One region of the Sporosarcina soli genome, then DNA from elsewhere that is predicted to be linked to it. Evidence: riboswitches for the same ligand, from Rfam matches in the RefSeq annotation. Region 1 holds a riboswitch; each other region holds the start of a gene.
What was found. Region 1 has a riboswitch for cobalamin ahead of ACFPRA_RS10200 (ABC transporter substrate-binding protein). Riboswitches for the same ligand answer to the same signal wherever they lie in the genome.
Positions count from the first base shown of each region.

Region 2: another riboswitch for cobalamin. It lies ahead of mmgD (citrate synthase); the one in region 1 lies ahead of ACFPRA_RS10200 (ABC transporter substrate-binding protein).
Region 3: another riboswitch for cobalamin. It lies ahead of ACFPRA_RS11020 (ribonucleotide reductase N-terminal alpha domain-containing protein); the one in region 1 lies ahead of ACFPRA_RS10200 (ABC transporter substrate-binding protein).

Region 1 is NZ_JBHSNO010000005.1:1,277,916-1,286,338, reverse strand. It holds gene ACFPRA_RS10225 (cation:proton antiporter) at 1-433, shown strand, start outside; gene ACFPRA_RS10220 (DNA topoisomerase III) at 674-2,839, shown strand; gene ACFPRA_RS10215 (methyltransferase family protein) at 2,949-3,512, opposite strand; gene ACFPRA_RS10210 (hypothetical protein) at 3,638-3,859, opposite strand; gene ACFPRA_RS10205 (hypothetical protein) at 4,107-4,331, opposite strand; cobalamin riboswitch at 4,524-4,725, shown strand; gene ACFPRA_RS10200 (ABC transporter substrate-binding protein) at 4,850-5,845, shown strand; gene ACFPRA_RS10195 (FecCD family ABC transporter permease) at 5,808-6,878, shown strand; gene ACFPRA_RS10190 (ABC transporter ATP-binding protein) at 6,875-8,266, shown strand; gene ACFPRA_RS10185 (cobyrinate a,c-diamide synthase) at 8,259-8,423, shown strand, end outside.
Region 2 is NZ_JBHSNO010000008.1:248,291-256,713, reverse strand. It holds gene ACFPRA_RS16465 (hypothetical protein) at 1-153, shown strand, start outside; gene ACFPRA_RS16460 (nucleotide excision repair endonuclease) at 285-659, shown strand; gene ACFPRA_RS16455 (hypothetical protein) at 720-1,979, shown strand; cobalamin riboswitch at 2,140-2,337, shown strand; gene mmgD (citrate synthase) at 2,572-3,702, shown strand; gene ACFPRA_RS16445 (bifunctional 2-methylcitrate dehydratase/aconitate hydratase) at 3,787-5,223, shown strand; gene prpB (methylisocitrate lyase) at 5,242-6,150, shown strand; gene ACFPRA_RS16435 (sigma 54-interacting transcriptional regulator) at 6,529-8,283, shown strand; gene ACFPRA_RS16430 (acyl-CoA dehydrogenase family protein) at 8,412-8,423, shown strand, end outside.
Region 3 is NZ_JBHSNO010000005.1:1,463,722-1,472,144, reverse strand. It holds gene ACFPRA_RS11025 (MFS transporter) at 1-830, shown strand, start outside; gene ACFPRA_RS11020 (ribonucleotide reductase N-terminal alpha domain-containing protein) at 952-2,778, opposite strand; cobalamin riboswitch at 3,010-3,192, opposite strand; gene ACFPRA_RS11015 (IclR family transcriptional regulator domain-containing protein) at 3,352-4,158, opposite strand; gene ACFPRA_RS11010 (DUF3237 domain-containing protein) at 4,300-4,767, shown strand; gene ACFPRA_RS11005 (alpha/beta fold hydrolase) at 4,788-5,633, shown strand; gene ACFPRA_RS11000 (muconate cycloisomerase family protein) at 5,793-6,935, shown strand; gene ACFPRA_RS10995 (arylsulfatase) at 7,438-8,423, shown strand, end outside.

The sequences.
Region 1 (8,423 bases):
GTATCAAACGGCATTTCACGTTGGGAAAGACGTCCAAACGTTTACCATCATGGGTGGGCAGACAATATTTACACCGGATGTCTCCATCTACGAGTTGGAAGATCGGATGAGCGCAGGGCATGTCATCCGAAAAACGATGATCACGAAACAGTATAGTTACACGCAATATTTGCGCGAGCGGGATGATAAATCTATTCTTCTTTATATTTTCCGCATAGATGGAACGATTGAATTCTTTACACCTGAAGTGGAACTACAAGCATTTGCAGGAGATGCGGTCATTTCACTGACGTCTCCCGAAAAAATAATCGAGCGGGTGAAAGAGCGTTTGGAAGAAGCAGTCCCTTATGAAAAAATCGAAGAGCTTTTCATTGGGGATGATAAAGCGGAGAAGACGGTGATTCCGGGGGATGCCCCTCTCTCTTCGCAATGACTTGATGGCAGGGCGCCGGGACTCCCAGAATTCTGTGTGAGTGCTTGGCGCCCTGTTTTGGTTTTGATCCGAAGGTTCCAGAATGCAACCAATGCGACGCGGAGTACAAGCAAATCGGGCAGGAAGCAGACCGATACAGAAAGTCACTGTTTTTTCGTTGTTCAGCGAGATCTATTCGCTTGGCATGCATCACGATCGATTCTCCCTTATAATCAATAGAAGAAGAAAGGGGATCTTTTTATGTCCAAATCATTAGTATTAGCTGAAAAGCCGTCCGTGGCACGCGATATTGCGCGGGTGCTCGGCTGTAATAAAAAAGGGAACGGATTTCTTGAGGGAACAAATTATATCGTCACGTGGGCACTCGGCCACCTTGTGACACATGCGGATCCAGAAGGGTACGGCAATGAATACAAAGAGTGGAAGCTCGAACATTTACCGATCATTCCGGAGCCCTTCAAACTTGTGCCGATCCGTCAGACATCGAAACAATACAACGCAGTGAAAGCGCAATTGAAACGTAATGATGTGAAGGATGTCATCATCGCGACGGATGCGGGGCGTGAAGGGGAACTTGTGGCACGCTGGATTTTGGAAATGGCTAAAGTCCGCAAACCTGTCAAACGTTTGTGGATTTCATCTGTTACCGACAAAGCGATTAAGGACGGTTTCAAGAACTTGAAAGACGGCCGTGCTTACGAGCATCTTTATGAGGCGGCGGTCGCTCGTGCGGAAGCGGACTGGGTTGTCGGCATTAATGCGACACGTGCATTGACGGTGAAATACAATGCGCAATTGTCAACGGGGCGCGTGCAGACGCCGACATTGGCGATGATTGCGGAACGGGAAAGACAGATCCGTGAGTTTAGGCCGAAATCATATTATGGTTTGCAGGCTTTGACGGAGTCCGCGAAGTTCACTTGGCATGACAAGGCAGGACAGACGCAGTCATTCGATAAAGAAGCTGTCGAGTCATTGCTTGGCAAGCTCGATGGGGTTCATTCCGGAAAAGTGACGGATGTGAAAACGGCACCGAAATCGCAGCCGGCACCACCTCTTTTCGACTTGACGGAGCTGCAAAAAGAAGCGCATCGCCGCTGGTCATGGTCCGCAAAAGAGACGCTATCTACGCTCCAAAATCTATATGAGCGCCATAAAGCAGTGACGTATCCACGTACCGATTCCAAGCATTTGACGTCCGATATGGCGAATACGTTGAAAGAGCGTATTAAAGCGGTGGATATCGGTCCATACCGCAAATCGGTCAACACACTACTGCGTTCGAACAACGTTAAACCGCAGAAAGGCGTCATTGATGATAGACGTGTGTCTGATCACCATGCCATCATCCCGACAGAAGAAACACCATTGCTTCAAAATCTATCGGACAAAGAGCAGCGTTTATATGATTTGATCGTTAAACGTTTCCTTGCCGTTTTCTTCGGTCCGTTCCGCTATGACCAAGTGACGGCGGAACTGGCGGTCGGTGACGAACTGTTCAAAGCGAAAGGTCGTACGATCACCGATGAAGGATGGAAAAAGGTTTATTCGACTGACGAGGAAGAGGTCGATACGGATACACTTCCTCCATTCAAAAAAGGCGATGACGTGAACATTCGTGCTATTGTCATGACAGATGGCCAAACGAAGCCACCTGCCCGCTTCAATGAAGGAACATTGCTCGCAGCGATGGAAAATCCTGTGCAGTTCATGCAAGGGGAATCGAAAGATCTGATCAAGACGATCGGTGAAACGGGTGGACTTGGAACCGTGGCAACCCGTGCAGATGTCATTGAAAGACTGTTTAATTCATTCGTTGTAGAGAAAAAAGGCAACGACATTTATACGACGTCGAAAGGGCGCCAACTACTCGAACTCGTTCCGGAAGATTTGAAATCACCGGCACTCACGGCGGAATGGGAACAAGGCCTGACGAAAATCGCCAAGGGACAAATGAAAAAAGCGGCTTTCATGAAAGACATGATCGACTTTTCCAAACGGACCGTTACGGAAATCAAAACAGACGACAAGAAGTTCAAGCATGATAATGTAACAGGAAAAACCTGCCCGGATTGCGGGAAATTGCTGCTCGAAGTGAATGGCAAACGCGGCAAGATGCTTGTTTGCCAAGACCGTGAATGCGGCCACCGGAAAAACGTCTCGACATTGACGAATGCTAGATGCCCGGTTTGTAAGAAAAAATTGGAACTGCGTGGAGAAGGCGACGGTCGGATTTTCGTCTGTAAATGTGGTCACCGTGAGAAGTTGTCTGCATTTGAAAAGCGCAGAGCACAATCTGGTGGGAAAAAAGCGGACAAGCGCGACGTCCAGAAGTATATGAAGAAACAGGAAGAGCCAGTTAACACAGCGATGGCCGATGCGTTGAAGAAGTTGTTTGATAAATAAATGCATCTGAATAGAAGATAAAAAAGCCCAATCCCTCGGTACTTTTTAGTGAGGGATTGGGCTTTTGATCTTTAACAATCGTGCCCAATTGCTTAATAGGATAGTTTGACTAAAAGTAGCGACGGACTTTTTTACTGTATAGTTTATATTCCTCACCGTAAATTTTCATCAACGATTGTTCCTCAAGCAGTACTTGGCGATTGAAAAGCCAATAACCTACAATCAAATATAATAGTAAAATCCAATTTGAGTATATGAGAAATTCTCCTAATAAAACCAGTCCAAAGGCCGTATATATTGGATTTCGACTTATGGCAAAGGCGCCAGTCGTAATTAAAGGGCCTGGATTGTCTTCATCAATTCCTACTCTGAAGCTTTTTCCGAACGAAATTAAGCTATAAAGAAATAGAAAAAGACCCAGTAAGCATAAGACCACGCCGATCCAACCAACGAACTCATTCCTAAATAATTCCGTTCCCAATCGCGGTAAGTTAAATGTGTTGGAAAAAATTACATAAAATAATAGCAAAGCAAATGGCGGTATAATGAAATCCTTTTTGTCCATTTCACCAAATTTAAATGCTTGAATGCCCAGTTTTTTTAACTGTATTGAACGAATGATTACCAATATGATTAACAAAACAATAGTAATAACAGTAATATATCCTTTCATTCATCCAACCACCTTTTAATCATTACTTATTTCTATTCCCTCGATTAAAATCCATTTGTTTGAAAACGCTTGACGGACCTCTTCCCATCTCATTTCAATCACTTCCGAGTTACTGTGGACATACTTTAAAGCTCTTTGAATGTATTTTGTACCTGAACAAGGACGTATTTTTTAGTCCGCATCTGGGTCGCGGCAATTAATCTTTTACCCTCTTTTTCAAAGAACAGACCAGAACCTTCTTTCTCCTTAAATTCCCAACCATTTGAACCAATCATTTGTTTAACTTGCTTCAGCAGAAGCCCCCCACTTCTATAGGTGGTGGGATGAATGCTAGAAATGCATTCCATTCAGTGGGGGTTCAAACCCCGGCTGAATAGAGGAACTCAGGCTAAGATTGCCGCGTCCTGAATGAAAGTGCCTTAATTTCTGCAAAAAACCGCAGAAATACGGCAAATCAAACCCTTCGCTGTTTGATTGGCAACGCCTGAGTGACCAACATCCTGTTGGCCCAAGCCTCCGGCGGATGTCACGGATTTTGAAAGGAGTTAATTGAGCAAGCTTAATTCAAAATTTGGACGCAATAACGCCGAGGCGTTATTGATTATTCTCATCGACTTCACTTTGACTTCTTGTGATATACCAAGTGTAATCATCGTTTGTTGCAACCTCAACTATCCTTTCATCGGAACTTTTTAGTTTTTCAAGTGCTTCTTTTGCCGAAAGATGATCTATCGGTAGGGGAGGATAGTATGATTTATTAAAAAACATAAACACTGCTACTATAACTACTATGCCTAAGATAATTCCAACCTGTTTCATGTAATGTCCTTCGATCGTTCATTTTACTCCTCAGGAAAAATCTGACCCGTTTCTAGAAGACTGATTTTATTGAAAAGCGGTCAAGTTTGTATAACAAGCATAACATTTACGATTCCAAAAACTAGTTTTTTAATGGCAGTGACGTGGTACCCTAGTATGTTATACTGGTTACTAACTACATAACATTGAAAAAAGAATAATTGAGAAATAGGTTTTTGGACGTTTGAAAATAACTGTTCAGAACGAAGAGGGAAGTTGGTGCAAGTCCAACACGATCCCGTCACTGTAAGCGTTGAAGCGACTAAGGCTAAATCCACTGTGTGTTGAGCATGGGAAGGAGTTAGTTGGCTGATGAGACGTAAGTCAGGAGACCTGCCTATTTTGATTTTTAAGCTTCCTCGAGGAGGGAATGTTTAAAGTGTGGACATGGGATGCCAGGCACCCTGGTGAACGCTTTTTAAACGCGCCTTCTTTTAAGAAGAGCGCTTTTTTTGATGTAAAAAAAAGGAGAGATTGAATTGAAAGAGTACTTTCAAAGATACGGATTATTCAGCTTCGTTTTAGTCTTCATGTTGGCAATTCTGACGGCATGCGGTACGGATAAGGGATCGAATGATGCAACGGAAGATGTGTCGGATGCAGGAGCAGCGGATGTCAGTGAAGAAGTCGCTCAAGCGTTTCCGGTAACAATTACGGATGATGCGGGGCGGGAAGTGACCATTGAAAGCGAACCAGAAACGATTATATCCCTCCAGGCGAGTAACACGGAAATCCTGTATGCACTTGGCGTAGGCGACCGCATGATCGGTGTATCCGATTACGATAATTATCCGGCGGAAGCGCTTGAAGTACAAAAAGTCGGCGGACAGGATATGGATGCGGAGCTGATTTTATCGCTCTTGCCGGATATCATCTTTGCTACGTCTTACCATTACAATACGCACGGGGATATTTTAAAACAGTTTGAAGAGGCGGGAATTACAGTCGTCGTGACAGGGAGTGCATCTTCTTTTGACGATGCTTACCAAACGATGAGCATGATCGGGAAGGCAACGGGAACTGCTGAAAAAGCGGACGAAATCATTACCGATATGAAAGAGCGACGCGCAGCGATTGAAGAAAAGGCAAAAGCCATTACCGATAAAAAGAAAGTATGGGTGGAAGTGTCCCCTGCGCCGGATATTTTCACAACCGGGCAAAATACGTTTATGCATGAAATGTTGGAAACGATCAACGCCACCAATGCCGCAGAAGATCAAGATGGTTGGGTGAAGTTGACGGAAGAGGAAATCGTCCAATTGAATCCGGACGTCATCATTACGACATACGGTTATTATATCGACAATCCAGCCGATCAAGTTTTGGCACGTGAAGGCTGGGCGGAAGTGACAGCGGTAAAAGAAGGACAAGTATTCGATGTGGATAGTGACACGGTCACTCGTCCTGGACCTCGTTTGATCCAAGGAGTGGAAACACTTGCAAAAATTATCTATCCGGAAGTTTTTGGGGAATAAAATAACTTGGCTTTACTTACTTAGTATCGGATTGGTGCTCGGTGCGCTGCTGCTCGGATTATTCGTCAGCAGCGTTCAGTTTCCGATCATGACTATATTACATATTGTGTTGGACAAGTCACTCGGATTCGGTTGGCTTGAAAACATTCCGCGGAATGAAGAGTTGATCATATGGAATATCCGACTCCCTCGAGTTTTACTCGCACTTTGTGTCGGTGCTTCGCTATCGCTTGCGGGCGCCGCATTTCAAGGGCTGTTACGGAATCCGTTAGCGGACCCTTATACGATCGGTGTGTCGTCAGGTGCCGCATTGGGTGCCGTGTTTGTCATCTTTTTTCAATTTACCATCATTGGACTTGGCAGTTTTACATTGCCAATTGTCGCCATTATTAGTGGATTTATCACCTTAGGCATTGTGTTTGGCTTAGTCCGTTTGAGCAGTAGAAGTTTGGCGATTGAAACGATCATTTTGGCAGGGATTATCGTCGGTGCATTTATCGGTGCCATTACATCGCTTCTGATTTCGCTCGGAGATCGGGATGCCATGACGCAAATCATGTACTGGTTATATGGCAGTGTCGGGATGAGGGGATGGAGTCATGTGCAGCTCGTCATTCCATTTATCATCGTCGGTGCGATTATTCTACTGATGCATTATCGGGAATTAAATGCGCTTGCACTTGGAGAGGAAGCGGCCGACCATATCGGCGTCAACGTGAAAAGAGGGAAAATCATGGTGCTGCTCGGCGCCTCTTTATTGACGGGGGCGGCTGTAGCCGTTTCCGGTTCGATCGGATTTGTTGGGCTTGTTATTCCACATCTCGTCCGTTTGCTGACCGGACCGAATCATCGGCATCTACTTCCATTATCAATGCTGTTCGGCGGTTCGTTTTTGATTTTGGCCGACTTGCTGGCCCGGACGATCATTGCCCCGAAGGAATTGCCGATTGGTGTCATCACGGCTTTGATCGGCGCACCGGTTTTTGCCATTCTACTGGTCAGGGAACGAATCGGGAGAGGTGAGCGCGGATGATTAAAGTGGAGCGACTGGCGGGGGGCTACGGGAAAAAGCCGATTGTCCATGACATCGATCTGGAAATTGAAAAAGGGGAGTTTTTTGCCTTACTTGGACCAAATGGAAGTGGCAAAACAACGCTTTTCAAATTAATCACTGGACAATTGCCAATCCTCTCCGGAGACATTTTTATCACCGGTAAAGCGGTATCCAAATTGACGAAGTTGGAAAAAGCGAAAAAAGTAGCTGTTCTTTCCCAGGAAGTGCAAATGACATTCGATTATACCGTTGAAGAGATCGTCAGCCTTGGACGCTATCCCCACCAAAAAGGGATGTTCAAGATACTAACCTCGTACGATCGTGAAGTGATCGATTCGATGATGAAGATTACCAATGTGGAACGCTATCGTAAAACGAACTTCCGTCTGTTGAGTGGAGGAGAAAAACAACGCGTCTTATTGGCGAAAGCATTGGCGCAAGAGCCGGAGATTTTATTGCTGGATGAACCGACCAATCACTTGGACATTAAACATACCTTCCATATGCTCGATTTGTTAAAAGAGTGGCAACAGACGAAAGGGCTGACAATTTTCGCCATTTTGCATGACTTGAACGTCGCCTCCCTTTATGCGGATCGCATCGCTTTATTGCATGAAGGTTCTTTTTTGGAAGTCGGGGACGTCAATACGTTACGGAAAGAGCGGCAATTGAAAAAGGTCTATGAAGTGGAAGTGCGAGCGCAAGCACATCCGTTCGTGCCCAAGCCGCAACTTCATCTGACGCCGACGCATTCCTATGAACCCGAGGGGGCGCCGTTAGCGGAATGTTTCCAAGTGGAACGCTCTGAAGAGGCCATCCATCTGCATTTTCATCAGCCGTTACGGACGTTATCCAATGCTACGGTAGGGGAAGGAGTCCAGTGGTTACAGCATTTTTGCCTGTTGAAGGAGCGGGTTCATTCCAGGCAGTCGTTGCTAGAAGGGCTTGAGGAATATGGAATTCCCCCTGAACAAGCGGCTGCCATCGGGTTTAATGGCAATCTACAGCATGTGGTCATCAGCGAAAGGTCGTTCCTGGACAGCGAGCTGTTGGTTGTCGCTGCGATAGAAGCGGCTGATCATGTGGGTGCCATTCATCTGTTGTTGGTTGTCAATGGTCATTTGGAGGATAAAGCGCTGTTCGACGGGTATATGGCTGCGACTGAAGCGAAAGTGAAAGCTTGTCAGCGATTCCAGTCGGGGGCGGTGCAATCAGCAAAAGACGTGTTGCTCGTTGCGGGGACACAAGTGGAGAGTCATTGGCTACACTCGGAAAATGCAATGGCATTCCGGGAAGGGATCGAACAGGCTGTTTTTTCGGTGTTAGAAGAGGCGTTTGAGAAAATAGGGGGGAGCGCTGATGACTGAACGTAGAATCGTGATAGCAGGGACAGGCAGTGGAGTTGGGAAGACGACGTTGACGATCGGCTTGATGGCCGCATTGAAGAAAATGGGGCTTGTTGTCCAAGGGTTCAAATGTGGACCGGACTATATCGATCCGACGTATCATACGGCGGTGACAAAA
Region 2 (8,423 bases), on a different contig from region 1:
ATAGTTGAGATAAAAGAAGAGATGAAGCGGATGAATGAAAAAATCGACGAGAATCATAAAGTGACAAAATCATTCGATCGAAAAATTTATGTGCTGAATGATGAAGTTCTTACAATGCGTGCAGATATTGTTGAACTGCAACGTGCAAAATAAAAATGCTTGCGACTCCTAAAAATTAGAGTTGCAAGCATTTTTTAGATTGAGTTACATGATATTGACCTTCGCTTTTTCAGCCATTTTATGCTACGATTGAAGTTCACAAAAAAAGAGGACGTGAAGTTGAATTGATTACGATTACGATACCGAACCCGGATGTAACGATTGTGCAGCGCAAGCAAGAAATGAGTGCGGATACAGCGCCGATTAAACCGGTCAATGGCTTTATTGATTTGCATGAGATTCCGCGTGATAAAGGCGGTATTATCTTATTTTATAATAAGCAGGACGAGTTGTTGTTTGCTGGGAAGGCCCGCAAACTGCGTCAACGTGTGAAAAAACATTTTGAAGATCAAGTTTCTCCGATTAAAAATCACCGTGCTGAAGTGAATAAAATTTCCATTATCATTGTGGAAGACCCAATGGAACGTGAAATTTACGAAACGTACATCATTAACACATTGCGCGCGAAATATAACGTCGATAAAGTGTTTTTCAAATAAGCTGATTGCCAGGTGCATTCAGCTTTTCTTTTTGAATTTTTAGAAGAAAAGAGTGAGAATATGGATGAACGGTTACAAAAAATAGTGGATGAAGCACAAACAGAATTTGGACTGGATGCGTATCGGTTAGAAAGGTATGGAATCTATAAACAAAGGGATTCAAAAGGTGAAGCATACTATCAATTTAGTATGGAGTGGTTCCCTAAAGAATTGAATGAGCCTGTGGAAGAAGATTTAAATCCGGAGGGAACGGCCAGCATTGCTTATAATATCCAAGAAAAACGTTTTGAAAGTGTTATTTTTGTGCAAGGGCAATCTTTCTCAAAGAAAAAGCATTTTGTAGGGAAATCCGTTGAGGAGGTCGTTGCATGGGTTGAGCAACAAACAGGGTGGACGTATTTGGATGACTTTAAGCTAACACAAGTGAATGAGCATGAAATTGAATTCGAATTTGATGTGAATGGAATTAGAATTTCACCGGGTTGTAGCATTACGGTGAAGTTCGACGATGAAGGGAAGCTCACTCATTTTTCCACATATGGATCGCTTCCGTATCGGGAAGAAATTGAGAAATCAGATTTCACATTGACGTTGGAAGAAATTGAACCGCTTGTCAAACGGCAGCTTCAGCTTATCAAATTTCCGTCCGAAGCGGATATGCGGTTCGTTCCGGCGTATGCAATGGAAGAGGTGTTTGTGACAGTCGATGGAAAAAGAATCATTCCGTTTTTCGAACACGAGCGCACAGAAGTGACAGTGGACGAAGTGATGAAATGGGATACGCCGCTTGAAATGGAAATTGAACGTCAACAAATTGAACTCACATCTGTAGCTAGTGTGGAAGATGCATTTGGGAATGTCGATCTTGAAAAACAGATGCTGACTGAAGAACAGCTCGAACAGGCGAAAAAAGTAGTACTAGACCTTCTGCGAGCCGAGTATCCGGACGAATCAGGACAGTGGAAGCTGTATAAATTCCAACGCCAAGAGAATTTCATTGAAGCGCATTGTAGAATGATTGAAGAAAATCCTTCAATTTTGAAAAGGAAATTAGTTGTATTCATCGATCCTGAGCAGATGTCTGTGTTGAATTTTATGGATAACGATGCCATGTTCGAGATTTTCGAATCATTCGCGCCAGCGGAACAGGAGAAGGTTACGCATGAAGAGGCTTTTGAAAAAATGATCCCCTACATTACGCTTGATCCGACTTATCTCTATGATGAGCTTTCCGGAAAATATATTCTTTGTGGTTTGCTCGATGCAGCGGAAGCAGTGGATGCGGTAACGGGTGAAATTATTGCGTTGAGCGATTTATAAAATGGAGTCGTCATTCTGAGAATTGTCCTTATGATGGCAAGGACGGTGTCGAAGGATGACGATTTTTCGTTGTCATGAATCTTTGCTTCAATACTAGTAAACAACTAAGTATAAAATGTTTTGAATTTTTAGAGTTGTGTGGTATAGTCGAAAGTATAACTGAATATGTGTGAAAAAAGGTGCACATCCATCGTAATCTATGAATGTGCTTAAAAGGGAAGTTCGGTGTGAATCCGACGCTGTCCCGCAACTGTATATGGGAGCGATTTCGTGTAGACCACTGCTTTTTGATAAAGGCGGGAAGGGACGAATAGCGATGATCATTAGCCAGGAGACCTGCCTTTTTTTAAAACACGTATGGACCTACGAGGATAGGGGGTGTTAAGGATGCGCAGATGAGCTGTGCCTATTTGTGACGGGCAGCTTTCTTCAGGAGGTATTCTGACGCTCTTTAACAACTTCTTAGAGAAGTTGTTTTTTTGTGGTCAGAAATAGCTAAGCGTATAAAATGTTCGGGGCCAAACTGTTTTCTAACGGATTTAAAGCGCTTACAAAGTACAAGCAACTACTATTCGGATAGGGGGAAGATTGGATGACGGATACGATGACATTTTCACCGGGATTAGAAGGGGTTGTAGCTGCTGAGACCGCCATATCATTATTGGATACGGTATTGGGACAGATTGTTATCAAAGGATACGATTTAATTGAGCTCTCGAAAACAAAAGGTTATCTCGATATCGTGCACTTGCTATTGGAAGATGGATTGCCGACTGAGGCGGAAAAAGCGGATGTAGAAGCGAAGTTAAAAGCGGAATACGACCTCCCAGAGGACGTGATGAAAGTTTTGCAACTGCTTCCGGAAGAGACTCATCCTATGGATGCCTTGCGAACGGGGATCTCTGCCTTGGCAGGCTATGACCCGACTATCGATCATCATACGTTGGCTGCCAATAAAGCACGGGCTTATAAATTGCTCAGTCAAATTCCTGAAATCATTGCCAATAGCTATCACATTTTACAAAAGGAAGAAACGGTTCGTCCGTTAAATGAATTATCCTATAGCGCCAATTTCCTCTATATGATCACTGGGAAAAAACCTACAAACCTTGAAGCGTCCATTTTTGATCAATCGCTTTTACTTTACAGCGAACATGAAATGCCGAATTCCACTTTCACCGCTCGGGTGATCGCCTCGACGCTTTCGGACATATATGGTGCGTTGACTGGTGCTGTCGCTTCCTTAAAAGGAAATTTGCATGGCGGTGCCAATGAGGCAGTGATGCATATGCTGCTGGGAGCGGGCTCAGTGGAGGCATTTGAAACATTGCTGGAAAAACGTTTACAGAACAAGGAAAAGATTATGGGATTTGGTCATCGCGTCTACATGAAGAAAATAGATCCGAGAGCATTGGTCATGAAAGATGAGTTAAAAGCCTTATGCGAGTTGAAAGGGGACGACCTTCTGTACCGCATGTGTGAGGCAGGGGAAAAAGTGATGGAAAGGGAGAAGGGGCTTTATCCGAATTTGGACTATTATGCGGCGCCTGTCTATTCGATGCTCGGCATTCCAATTCCATTATTCACACCGATTTTCTTTGGGGCAAGAACGGTTGGCTTATGTGCGCATATCATCGAACAACACGAAAATAACCGCTTATTCCGACCGCGGGTTCACTATAATGGCGAACGACACAGTCATCAATCAACTGGGGAGTTGTAACTGGCCGTTCACCTTAAGAAGGGATGCAGTATGCATCGCCTAGTTCTATCTTAAACAATTCGATTGCAGAAAGGAAGCGTTGGGATGTTGAAACTACAGGAACAGACGTCGACAGATGCATTGATTGAAGAGATTACAGAATATGTGTTGCAGAAAGAGATTACAAGTGAAGAAGCGTATACGACCGCTTACCATGTATTGATCGATACGATCGGGTGCGGCATACTGGCCTTGAATTATCCAGAATGTACTAAATTACTAGGGCCGGTTGTTCCGGGTACAGTTGTCCCGAACGGTAGCCGCGTACCAGGCACGCCTTATGTTCTTGATCCGATAAAAGCGGCATTCGATATCGGCGCGATGATTCGTTGGCTAGATTATAATGACACTTGGTTAGCCGCTGAGTGGGGGCATCCATCCGATAATTTAGGGGGCATTTTAGCGACAGCGGATTATTTGAGCCGTGTCCGATTGGCCGAAGGGAAAAAACCGCTTACGATCCGGGACGTTTTGGAAATGATGATCAAAGCGCATGAAATTCAGGGCGTCCTGGCGCTAAACAACAGCTTGAACCGTGTCGGACTAGATCATGTCCATTTCGTTAAAATCGCTACAACTGCGGTTGTCACCAAAATGCTTGGCGGAGGCCGCACGGAGATCAATAACGCGCTCACAAATGCTTGGATTGACGGAGCAAGCCTACGGACCTATCGTCACGCGCCAAATACCGGTTCACGGAAATCATGGGCGGCAGGAGATGCGACGAGTCGAGGGGTCCGGCTGGCGATGATGACCATGACGGGGGAAATGGGTTATCCGTCGGCATTATCCGCACCGCAATGGGGATTCCAAGATGTATTGTTCAAGCAAAAGGAAGTGACACTTACACGTCCATTGGATGCCTATGTTATGGAAAACGTGCTCTTTAAGGTTTCGTATCCTGCCGAATTCCATGCACAGACGGCTGCTGAATGTGCAGTCACTCTCCATCCAAATGTCAAGGATCGACTCGACGAAATCGATCAAATTTTGATTACGACGCATGAATCCGCGATTCGGATTATCGACAAAGTGGGGCCGCTCCATAATCCTGCCGATCGTGATCATTGCTTGCAATACATTACGGCACTCGGTTTATTGTATGGGGATATTGTTGCCGATCATTATGAAGACGATGCAGCGAGCGATCCTCGCATCGATCGATTAAGAAATTTGATGGTCGTTGTAGAAGACGAACAATATACAAAAGACTATCTCGATCCGAGCAAGCGCTCAATCGCTAATGCAGTGCAAGTGAAATTTAAAGACGGTTCGACGACTGAGAAGATTGTGTGCGAGTATCCGCTTGGCCATCGCTTTAGAAGAGAAGAAGCCATCCCTAAAATACATGAAAAGTTTTCGGCAACGCTAGTGACACACTATCCTGAAAAGAAACGCGGAGAAATCGAAGCGGCGTGTGCAAAGCAAAGCGAATTGGAAAAGATGCATGTCAATGCGTTTGTCGACTTATTTTTGCTATGAGTAAGGAGGGGAAAGAATATGGCTTGGATTGTTGATCAGCCATCATCACAAGAAACATTGGCTAAGAAATTCCGTTCGCTTATGCAAACATCGGGAATTGTACAGATTCCTGGTGCGCATGATGCAATGGCAGCGCTCGTTGCGAAGCGTGCCGGATTTTCAGCTTTGTATTTATCGGGGGCAGCCTATACCGCGAGCCGCGGTTTGCCTGATCTAGGAATAGTGACGTCAGCCGAAGTTGCGGATCGTGCACGAGATCTCATACGGGCAACGGACTTGCCAGTGCTCGTCGATATTGACACAGGATTTGGCGGCGTGTTAAATGTGGCACGTACCGCCTGCGAAATGGTAGAAGCGAACGTCGCTGCTGTACAATTGGAAGACCAGCAATTACCGAAGAAATGCGGTCATTTAAATGGCAAAAATTTAGTGACCATTGAAGAGATGGTGCAAAAAGTCTCGATTATTAAACAGGTCGCCCCTTCTCTCAACATTGTCGCAAGAACCGATGCTCGAGCTGTAGAAGGATTGGAAAAAGCATTGCAAAGAGCACTAGCTTATGTGAAGGCGGGGGCGGATGTCATTTTTCCGGAAGCCCTTCAATCGGAAGAGGAGTTCCGTTTGTTTGCAAAAGAAATTCCGATTCCTTTACTTGCCAATATGACCGAATTTGGAAAAACGCCTTACTATAGTGCTGAACAATTTGCGGATATGGGCTTTCAAATGGTCATTTATCCTGTCACTTCTTTAAGAGTTGCCGCTAAAGCTTATGAACGTGTGTATGAAGAAATAATTAGCAGCGGATCCCAAGAACGATCATTAGCTGCTATGCAGACGAGAAGTGAATTGTATGAAACCATTTCTTATGATGAATTTGAAGCATTAGACCAATCCATTGCCAAAACGGTTTTAACGAAAGGACAATAACTAGGTTTCACAATGATGGTTCGTATTTTGAAGAATGCTCGTTTGGCATTCTCAGGAGCGAGCCATCATTTTTTTATCCCGCATTAACGGGCAGTAAGACTGCCACCTGAAGACTTAAGTATAACGATAAGGATAGGTGGGAGATCAACTGCCCGTAAAAGCCCGATTGGTTCAACTAACAATCAGTGGGGGATGGGGAAAACCCCCACTGATTGAAGTTTCACTTTATTTTCACAATAACGCTGCACCGATCGGGCTGTTCGTTACGAAGGAATTTTCTCGGGTTATGGCGAAGTTAAATAAACAACTTTATTTTTGATCTACTATTTAAAATAGTAGGAATTTGGATTGGAGGAAGTGTTGAAAGGGGGAGCGACTATGGGTTTGGTGAAAGAATGGATGGATGTTTCTCTGCAAATGCTGACAACAAAGCATAAGCTAAAGGACGCATTTCGGTTGTTGGCTGATGGCGAATGGGTGGAATTACCGCTCGTGGAAGATGGAAAGATGATACGGGTCGTTAACATAAAGGATTGTCTTGCTGCAATTGAAGGCGGGATGGATTGGGATGAACCGATCGGTTTGATCGGTAGTGTAAACTTTCTGACGATCAACGAGGGTTTTTCGATAAAGGAATTGAATCATTGTCCACTCTATGTCGTATGCGAAGAAACAAAAGTTTTAAAAGGCGTCATCACACAAAAAGAGCTGTTGTCCATCTATCAAACAGTTGTTCAACAGCATGAAAAATCGCAGGAAACGAATGAGTGGTATCAACTTTGTTTTGATACAGCCTATGAGGGGCTTGCAATTGTGGATGAAACGGGAATCATCAAATTGTTTAACGAAACGTATAGTCGTTATGTCGGGATGAGTAAGGAAGAAGCGATTGGGCGCCCTGTTGAGCAAGTAATCGAGAATACAAGAATTCCGATCGTCCTGACAACAGGTATTCCCGAGCGGAATCAAATTCATCGGTTACAAGGTCAAGAAATGGTGGTGCACCGAATGCCCATTTGGAAAAATGGGCAAGTAGTTGGGGCGGTCGGTATGCTCATTTATGAAGGCGTTTCTGAAATTCAACAAATTATGACGAAAAAAGGTGCGCTGGAACAACAAAAAGGGGACAGTTCGCACCAAAGCAACAAACCTATTGCCCGGAAACGAATGTCTTTTGAAGAGATTCTTGGCGAAAGCCCTGCCATCTCCCAGACGAAAAAGATTGCGAGAAAGGCAGCGCTGTCCAAAGCACCTGTTCTCATTAGCGGGGAAAGCGGTGTCGGAAAAGAGCAATTCGCCCGTGCGATCCATGATACAGGTATTATGCGGAACGGGCGTTTTGTCAGTGTCAATTGTGCTGCCATTCCGGATAACTTACTCGAATCTGAGTTGTTTGGCTATACGGAAGGTGCATTTACAGGTGCACAGAAAGGAGGAAAACAAGGAAAGTTTGAATTGGCCCATAAAGGGACCATTTTTCTGGACGAAATTGGCGATATGCCCCTTTCTACACAAGCGAAGATTTTGCGGGTTATTCAAGAAAAAGAAGTGGAGCGGATTGGAGGAATGGAACCGATACCGGTCGATTTTCGCATCATTGCCGCGACCAATAAAAACTTAGAACAAATGGTGAGAAAAGGAGAATTCAGGAAAGATCTCTATTATCGGCTGCATGTTCTCCCTCTGCATATTCCGCCTTTAAGAGAACGGAAAAAAGACATCCCTCTCTTGATTTCAGGTCAGCTGTCCATTCTTTGTGAAACATACGGCATTACACAGAAAACGATTGATAAAGATGTTATGCAATTGTTTTTCCGTTACCATTGGCCGGGAAATATACGGGAGTTATTGAATGTCTTAGAGCGATTATTTGCTTTGACAAGTGAATCGCATGTGAAAGTATCTGATTTGCCAAAGGAATTTTTTCAAACTGAAAAGATACAAGCTTACATGACAAACTCTTCGCCGCTCCATGAAAGAAGGGAAGCCAGACAGCTTGATCAGGAGGAAGAAGAAAAGACAGTCATTGAAAAAGTATTAAAAGAAGTGAGAGGCAATAAATCGGAAGCGGCTAAGCGTCTTGGTATCACAAGAGCGACTCTTTACAATAAACTATCCCGTTATCAACTATGAATGGATAAACTGTCAAACTGTCTAGTCACTTATACAAATCCCCTTTTCAGGAGCTGCCAGCTGCCTTCATTTTTCTTGGCATAAAAATTGCAATTATAATTTGATAAAGTGAATGGAGGGAAAGAGGAATGGATCAAACA
Region 3 (8,423 bases), 190 kb from region 1:
GTTGGAGAGTTGCTTTTTATGTAATGGGAGTAATGGGATTGGTTTGGTTATTTGGTTGGCTCCGTATTTTTACAGACAGTCCAGCTGATAACAAGTACATGAGTAAAGAAGAAAAAGCCTGGCTAGCAAAAGAACAAGGTGATGTTGTAAGCGCTAACATTTCTGATAAACCATCTTTCAAAGAGTTATTTTCACTGCCAAAAGAAGTACGTAAAACGCTAGTTACGAATTTGTTTAGTGGATTTTGTTTTGGATATGTTTTGTATTTTTCAATGACGTGGTTGCCGGGTTATTTGACAATGGAGCTGAATATGAGTTTGAAAACGATGGGTACCGTAATCATGGTTCTCTGGCTCTTTGCAGCATTTACATCGGTCATTGGAGCAAGGATTCTTGACAAGCTAATTAATAAGACAGGCAATCGAAGAATTTGGGGTTATTGGCAATCAGCCAGCTTTCTAATCATTGGAATTTGTATGTTTCTTGCTGGATTTGTCGATTCCGTGTTACTAATACTCGTTTTTTTAACGATTGCCATTTCTGCTAATACATTGGCTGAGTCTTGTATTAATTCCGTTATTCCTAGTATAGCACCTGAACGTGCAGGATCGCAGGCTGGCCTTTTGCAATTGGCCTACACAGTTCCAGGGATCATTGCACCTATTGTAACAGGGATCATTGTAGATATGACCAATAGCTTTTCTTTTGCTTTTTTTCTTATAGCTATCCTCGTCACTATCGGTAGTATCGTATCATTATTATTTATGAGACCTTCGAAGATGGATGTGAAAGGAACGGAACAAATAAAACCAATCATAATTAATCATTAATGGTGTGTAAATTTTTAACTTGAATCAGAGGGAGTTTGGGCTCCCTCTGATTGAAATTCATTCTGACATTCATCCCGCTACTTATGGAAGTGGAGGACTTCTGTAGAATCAAGTTAGAAAATCAAACAATGGAAATTAAAAAACTAGGGAAATCGCTACTCACATGAATGGTATTTGTCATTTTTAAGCCGCTTTTCCAAGCGTTTAAATGCAGATTTAATAATTCCGTTGCCTGTATTGTATGTGGTACATATAGCCTGAGAGAAATGCATTGGTCGATATGCCGTTGACGAGCTGCATTTTGCTTTAATGTCCACTGTTGGTCGATGAAATATGCTGATTTATAGAACCAGAATGTTTCTGGGCTTAGATCTGGCACAATAACGGGAATGGTAGTGTTTGTTTGTTGTGCCACTGTACTTTTTTCAATGATTGGCTCTACTCCGTTTGTTGTCCCCGTTAAGTCTGCTAGTGATGAATTGGCTGCAATTACCGTCAGATAGCCGTTTCGCACGCCATATAGTGAAACATCCGCCCGAAGATTTTGCCATGCCGTTGAATTGTATTTCCTATCTACAAAATAGGTACCAGTATGCCAATCAGACCCTGTGAATAACGGATAAGCCCCTTTTTCCTTTGCAAGTGCCATCGATGTGGAAATCGTCAAATAAGCGATTTGCTCATATAGTTCATCGGCAAATGTCACGGCTTCTGTTGATTCCCATCGTATTTTTTGTACGGCAAGCAGATGATGCCATCCAATGGTACTGAGTGAGATACCGCGGAATTGCGTATTTACATCGTCCACATCATTGTTCAAATCAATGGCATTATCGAGCATGCGCACTTGGATCGGTATTAGGCGTTCCAGTACACCAGCCGGAACGGCAAGACCAAGGTTGATGGATGATTGGGGATAATCTGGACTTTCCTGGATAGGCGGTTGGCTACATCTCACATGTTTATTCACATTTTTTCGATTCACTTCGTCTCTATAAAATAGATGGGGAAGGCCAGTCTCCAGTTGGCTACGCAAAATTCGCTTCATCAGATCGATGGCAAAAACCGTCTCCCGATGAAGTTCCGGATGATTGACGCACTCCATATATTTCTCACGGAATGAGCCGGATCCTCGCTTTTCATCATAAAAGTCCTCCAAATAGTAACCCATGATGGCATGTACTTCTTGTGGGTCGAATAAATGCCAGTGACCTCGGGATTCAACTCGTTCCATAAATAAATCCGGAATTGAGATACCTATTTTCCCGTCAGAAGAATTGTCGAGAAAGTTAAATATGTCCTGATGATAAACAGGTAGGTATGTAGCCACCTTATGTCCAATTGCAGATGACCTGGATGGCATCTCGAATGTCATATATAAATGGCTCAATGCCCAATACGCTTCAGCCACTTTTTTAAGTCGCTCTTCCGTCTCGTTTTGCATAAGTGTCATCGCGGTGATCAGCCATCGTTCTTGAGGGAGTTCGATGGGTTCATTTTCAGCATTTGTGGCGATGTAGTGATCCATCATTGTCCGTAAGCCAAGATAGGTGAACAGCTTGTCTCTTTCCGGGACGATTAGATTCCCTAGAAGCAGTAGCTCATCCTGTGAATAGCAATCAAGGAGCGTTTCATCGTAAAAGCCAAGTTGCGCCAGTTGTTGGAAATGAGCCGGGAAATTCGTATAGGGAGGCGAGCTGCGTTGCGAATAAAGCTCATAAAGATAGATACGTGCTGCGACAAACGTCCAGTACGTATCTTCCTCGTTCAATCGCCCGAGCGCACATGAAATCATGTCCTTATACCACTCGGTTTCTGTTCCGTTCAGATATGTCTTCATCCACCGTGCGTTTGCCTCTATGAGAGGAGCAATTACATCCGCTCCGAATTCACTGCGTAAGTCGTTCAGTAATAGGTCACGATCAAAGCATTTAGTTTGAGTGAACATCGTTTCCGAATCTCCTTCCATGTTCGTTGTGCAGCAAACAGTAGCCGGAGTGGGGCAACTGTTGCTTTTCAAAACAAAAAAGCGATGAAACTACCTTTTCGGTAGAGCCATCGCTCATGGATTAGTTGTAGGAAACAGAATAGGACCGCAAATATCGTCCGATTCATCTGGATAACGTCGGACTGATGGCGGGAACCTGCTCGCTTCCACCTCTCAACCCCCGAAGAAAGTGTTGCTTGACGATAGGGGGCAGGTCTTCTGGCTCACGCTTCATCCTTCCGGCCTGCCTTCCCATGGAATTCTCCACAGTGGCTTCTTCGGCGGTCGTCAGCGCTCACAGTTGCGGGGACAGCTCCGGATTTCCCGGATTCCCTTTTAAACCGTTATACGGTACCCTTCTATCGTTCATTTCGATATAGTTTGTTAACTTAACACTAGCATGTAGCAGGGCAAACGTAAATAGGGAAAGGGAAGTTTCTTAGTTATCAGAAAGGAAATATACTGATTGTTCAGTGCGAGCATCCATAATCTTTAAGAGTGTGTATTTTTCAATTCAATCTCTTCAATTTCTAATTATAAATGGGATACATGGTGTGACTTAGAAATTTCTTTGCTAATTTGAATAGCAGTTTGTAGCAATAACGGTATAAAGGCTTCTTTTCTTGTTTTCTCGTTTGTTCTGCCGGCCTGTGCAGATATATTAATGGCTGCGATTACTTTTCCTTCCGCGTTCCGAATCGGCGCGGCAATTGAACTAAGCCCTTCTTCTAGTTGTTGTTCTACAAAGACCCATCCATTGTCTCGAATTTCTTTAAACCTGTTTATTAATTCCGATTTATCAATAATAGTCTTCTTTGTAAAAGCCTTTAACTCTATTTTTTGAAAGTATGCTTCAAGCTCAGGTGGAGAAAGATGAGCCAATAATACTTGTCCCATAGACGTTGCGTATGCAGGAAGACGAGATCCTACATCTAATGAAATCGTCATAATTCGTTTTGTTGGAATTCGGGCCACATAGACGATATCCGTGTCATCCAAAACGGATATGGATGTTGACTCATTTGTTTGATTGACTAAATCTTTCATATAGTCATGCGCACTTTCCCAAATATTTTTCGATGAAAGATAAGCATAACCGAGAGACAACACGCGGGCTGTTAATGAAAAGTGACCATTTTTTGAAGTTACATAGCCTAAATGTTCTAACGTAAGCAATATACGGCGAACTGTGGGTCGACTTAGCTCCGTAATTTTGGCGGCTTCACTCACCGTTAGGGTTGGATATTCGGGCGAGAAAGCTTGGATGACGGCCAGTCCCCGTTCCAATGATTGGATAATATCCGTTTGTTTAATGGAATTATTAGAATATTCCCTTGACAATATCACTACCTCCGTGTCTATAATGTGATTGTACGATATGTAATTATTTGTACGTCAAGCGTACAATTTAATGATGGATTTTGCAAACACCTTTTTACACAATAGATTGTTCAAATCATAAATAAGGGGGAGTAATCAGTTATGGCATATTTCGAGGCACCAAAGCTGACATTTACATTTGATTTGGAATTACAGGTTGAAAAAGCACATCTACCAGGAAAGACACCGATTGGTAATCGAAGAATTATCCGAGTAGAGGGCGGTCATTTCAATGGCGAGTATATCAAAGGAGAAGTAATTCCAGGAGGAGACGATTGGATTACAGTTCGGGAAGACGGGACGATTATCCAGGATGTTCGTATCTTATTGCGCACGGACGACAATGAAATCATTCTGATGACCTACCGCGGAATTCGTACAGGTCCGAAAGAAGTATTGGCACGCCTTGATAATAATGAACAAGTTAATCCGGAAGAGTACTATTTCCGTACAGTTCCAATCTTTGAAACGGCTTCTGAAAAATATGATTGGATGAATAAAACAGCATTTGTCTCAACAGGACAGCGATTAGCGACTGGAGTAAAATACTCCGTCTATCAAGTTGACTAATTATAGAGAGGGGTTATCAAATGGTTAAGGAATTTATGCTCGATTCGCATACGAAATTAGCAATCCAAGAAACTCCAGGGCACAAAGGGACGATCATTGCTGTTCATGGGTTGACGGGTAATCATAAGACTTTTTATCATTACCGGAAGTTGCTGGAAGGGGATTATACGTTCATTAGCTATGACCTTCGTGGGAGAGGAAACAGCAGTCCGGCAGATGAAAATACATCCTTATTCAAACATGCGGAAGAACTAAAAACATTTATTGAAATGAAGAAAATTGAGAAACCGATTTTGATGGGTTATTCCATGGGAGCCTATATTTGTGCGCTCGTCGCAAGTGAAGTGGAAGTATCTGGGCTTATTTTACTTGACGGTGCCGGTACAACGGAAGAAAAGCAACGGGAGTTGATCATCCCTTCTCTCAGTCGATTGAAGAAATCGTATCGTTCTGCAGATGACTATGTCGCTCAAACAAGGGACATTTATGCTTCACTGAATGTTGAATGGGACGCGGCTGTTGAAGAAATTACCCGCTATGAAGTAAAAGAAACGCCAGATGGATGGCAACATAAATCAGAGGCGAGTGCGATGGAAAAAGATTTTAATAGCTTTTACGATTTTCATCCCATTCCTGTATTTGAAAAGATCATTTGTCCAACGTTACTTGTGATTGCATATGGACCTTTAGGGAAGAAAGCACCTCTTTTTACAAAAGAAACGTATACCGAAACGATTGCGACAGCGAAAGATCTAGTAACCATCGAAGTGCCTGCTAATCATTACACATTAATGTTTGAAAAGCAGGAGAAAGTCGAGGAAAGCATTCTCGATTTACTGCAAAATATAAAGAAGGTGACAGTATGAGGTTAAATAGAGTGACCACAATGTGTATCGGCGTAGGACACGGTATTTCAATAGTCGTTGAAAAAGTAGGACTATAAATGTAGCCTAGGTAGTTCATTATTTCTGAAGGAACGCTATCAAAAACTTATTAGAATTTATCGAGGGAAGGAAGAATATAAATTGAAAATCCATTCGTTAGACGTACATATCGTAGATCTCCCGACAATTCGTCCCCATCACCTGGCAATGCATACGATCGTTAATCAGACGATCGTTCTTGCTTGCGTGAAGAGTGAAGATGGGATTGAGGGGTGGGCTGAAGTTGCAACAATCGGTGGCGCATCGTATGCCGAGGAAAGCCCTGAAGCGATTAAGTTCAATACCGAGAAATACATTAAGCCGCTTATCATCGGAAAAAACCCTGCTAACTTTGGGGCTATTTCTTATCTAATCAGCCAGAATGTTGTTGGGAACTATTATGCGAAAGCGCTAGTGGAGGCGGCCATTATTGACTTGGCAGCAAAAGCACTAAATATCCCAAGTTATGAACTGTTCGGCGGACAAGTCCATACATCGTTGCCGGTCGCTTGGACACTTGCAAGCGGTGACACGGGGAAAGACATTGAAGAAGCAAAAGAATGTCTGGCGGCTAAACGTCACAACATTTTCAAATTGAAAATTGGCATGGGTGACCCGAAAAAGAATGTCCAACATGTACTTAAAATAAAAGAAGCAGTCGGAGACCAAGCTAGTGTCCGCGTAGATGTTAACCAAGCGTGGGATGAAGTGACATCGTTATACTGTATTGAAGCGTTGGAAGCGGGGGGGATCGATTTGATCGAACAACCGCTTATACATTGGAACCACGAAGGGATGGCAAGGCTTGCGGATCGATTTAAGGTGCCGATCATGGTGGATGAAGGACTCGGTCATATTCAAGGAGCTCACCATATTGCCAAACAACGTGCCGGTAATGTCTTTGCGCTCAAAGTCGGTAAGGCGGGTGGTCTGATAGCCACTAAGAAAACGGCAGCCATCGCTGAAGCTTCGGGTATCCCACTTTACGGGGGAACGATGATTGAATCATCACTCGGAACGGCCATATGTGCCCAACTGTACTCAACGATTCCTGAAATCGCTTTCGGAACGGAGCTATTCGGACCGTTGTTGTTCAAAGATACAATTACGACAAATGCCATCGAATATGAAAACTTTGAGATCAAAATTCCACAAGGACCTGGATTTGGGATGACGATTGATAAGGAAAAAGTACGCCATTATTCAAGGGACGCACAATATAGTACAGCCACATCGCATCGTTGATTTAGTTGGGGTGAGAGTGCTTAAAAAAACGGAGAATCAAAGATAGATCCTTAATGTGTACGGCACAATACTATTTTTAGCTAGAGGCGCCTTCGAAGCGGTAGCCGTTGCGTTTTTTGTGAGTATCTTTAGTTCAATTTATCTTCATTCAGCAAATCTTTTTGTACTGAAAGCGAAGCGTCAGCTACAGAAGACTCCCACTTCTATAGATGGCAAGATGAATGCGGTTTTGTTTCTTGTTTAGCGGGTGTTCAAACGCCCGCTGAACGAAGATAAAGCCTCCGGCGGATGTCACAGATTTTGAAAGGAATGAAAGAAGGCAGTCTAAGTTCGCGACGTCCTGTCGCAACGACTGCATGACCAACATCCTGTTGGCCTCAAGCTCGATTCAAAATCTGGACGCAATTACGCCGAGGCGTAATTGATGTAATTACAGTAGGGCTATATTTACCTTTATATAGCCCTTATTTTCGTAGGGAAATTTAAAGGAGGATGGCATATATTGAATCAGAAGCTTAAGTGGAATGACTCTAAAATTTTTAAAGGAATTACGATTTGTACCATTTTAACAATGCTTGCTGGCTGTTCTTACAGATCGGAAGCATCAGGCACAAGAACATTGGAAGAGAGTATAAAATCCAAAAATAGTATTAGAGAAAATCAACCGGAAAGTGGGGAACCGCCATCCAAAACGAATATTGCTTATATTGTCCTCGATGATTCTGGTTTTGCTGATCTTGGAAGTTATGGATCGGAAATCAAAACCCCTCACCTGGACAAGCTAGCGGAAAATGGTTTAAGGTATAACAATTTTCACGTGACTCCTTTATGTTCACCAACACGCGCATCCTTGCTAACAGGAAGAAACCATCACACAGTAGGCATGGGAAGTGTAGCTAATTTCGATTATGGTCCAGAATTTCCGAATAAAAGAGGTTCAATCATACCCGCGGCTGCAACAGTAGCGGAAGTCCTTTCTGAAAGCGGATACAACACATACGCGCTAGGAAAATGGCATCTTGCACCGACTTCACAAGTAACACCAGCAGGACCTTATCATAACTGGCCGCTTGGAAAAGGTTTCAACCGTTTTTATGGGTTTCTCGAGGACTCAGCTGACCAATATCGCCCAGAGTTGACAGAAGATAATCATCCTATCCCGGTGCCGGATAAGGATAATTATCATTTTTCGGAAGGCATTGTTGATAAATCGATCCAATACGCTCTAGACAATATTACTACTTCACCAGATACTCCTTTCTTTATGTATATGGCTTTTGGGGCTCAACATCAACCTCATCAAGTGCCAGAAAAGTACATTGATATGTATGACGGCGTCTATGATGAAGGATGGGATGTTATTCGAGAACAACGATTTGAAAAACAAAAAGAATTGGGGATTATTCCGGAGAGTACAGAGCTTGCGCCAACAAATCCCGGCGTTGAGAAATGGGATAATTTATCTGACGATCACAAAAAAGCTTTTAT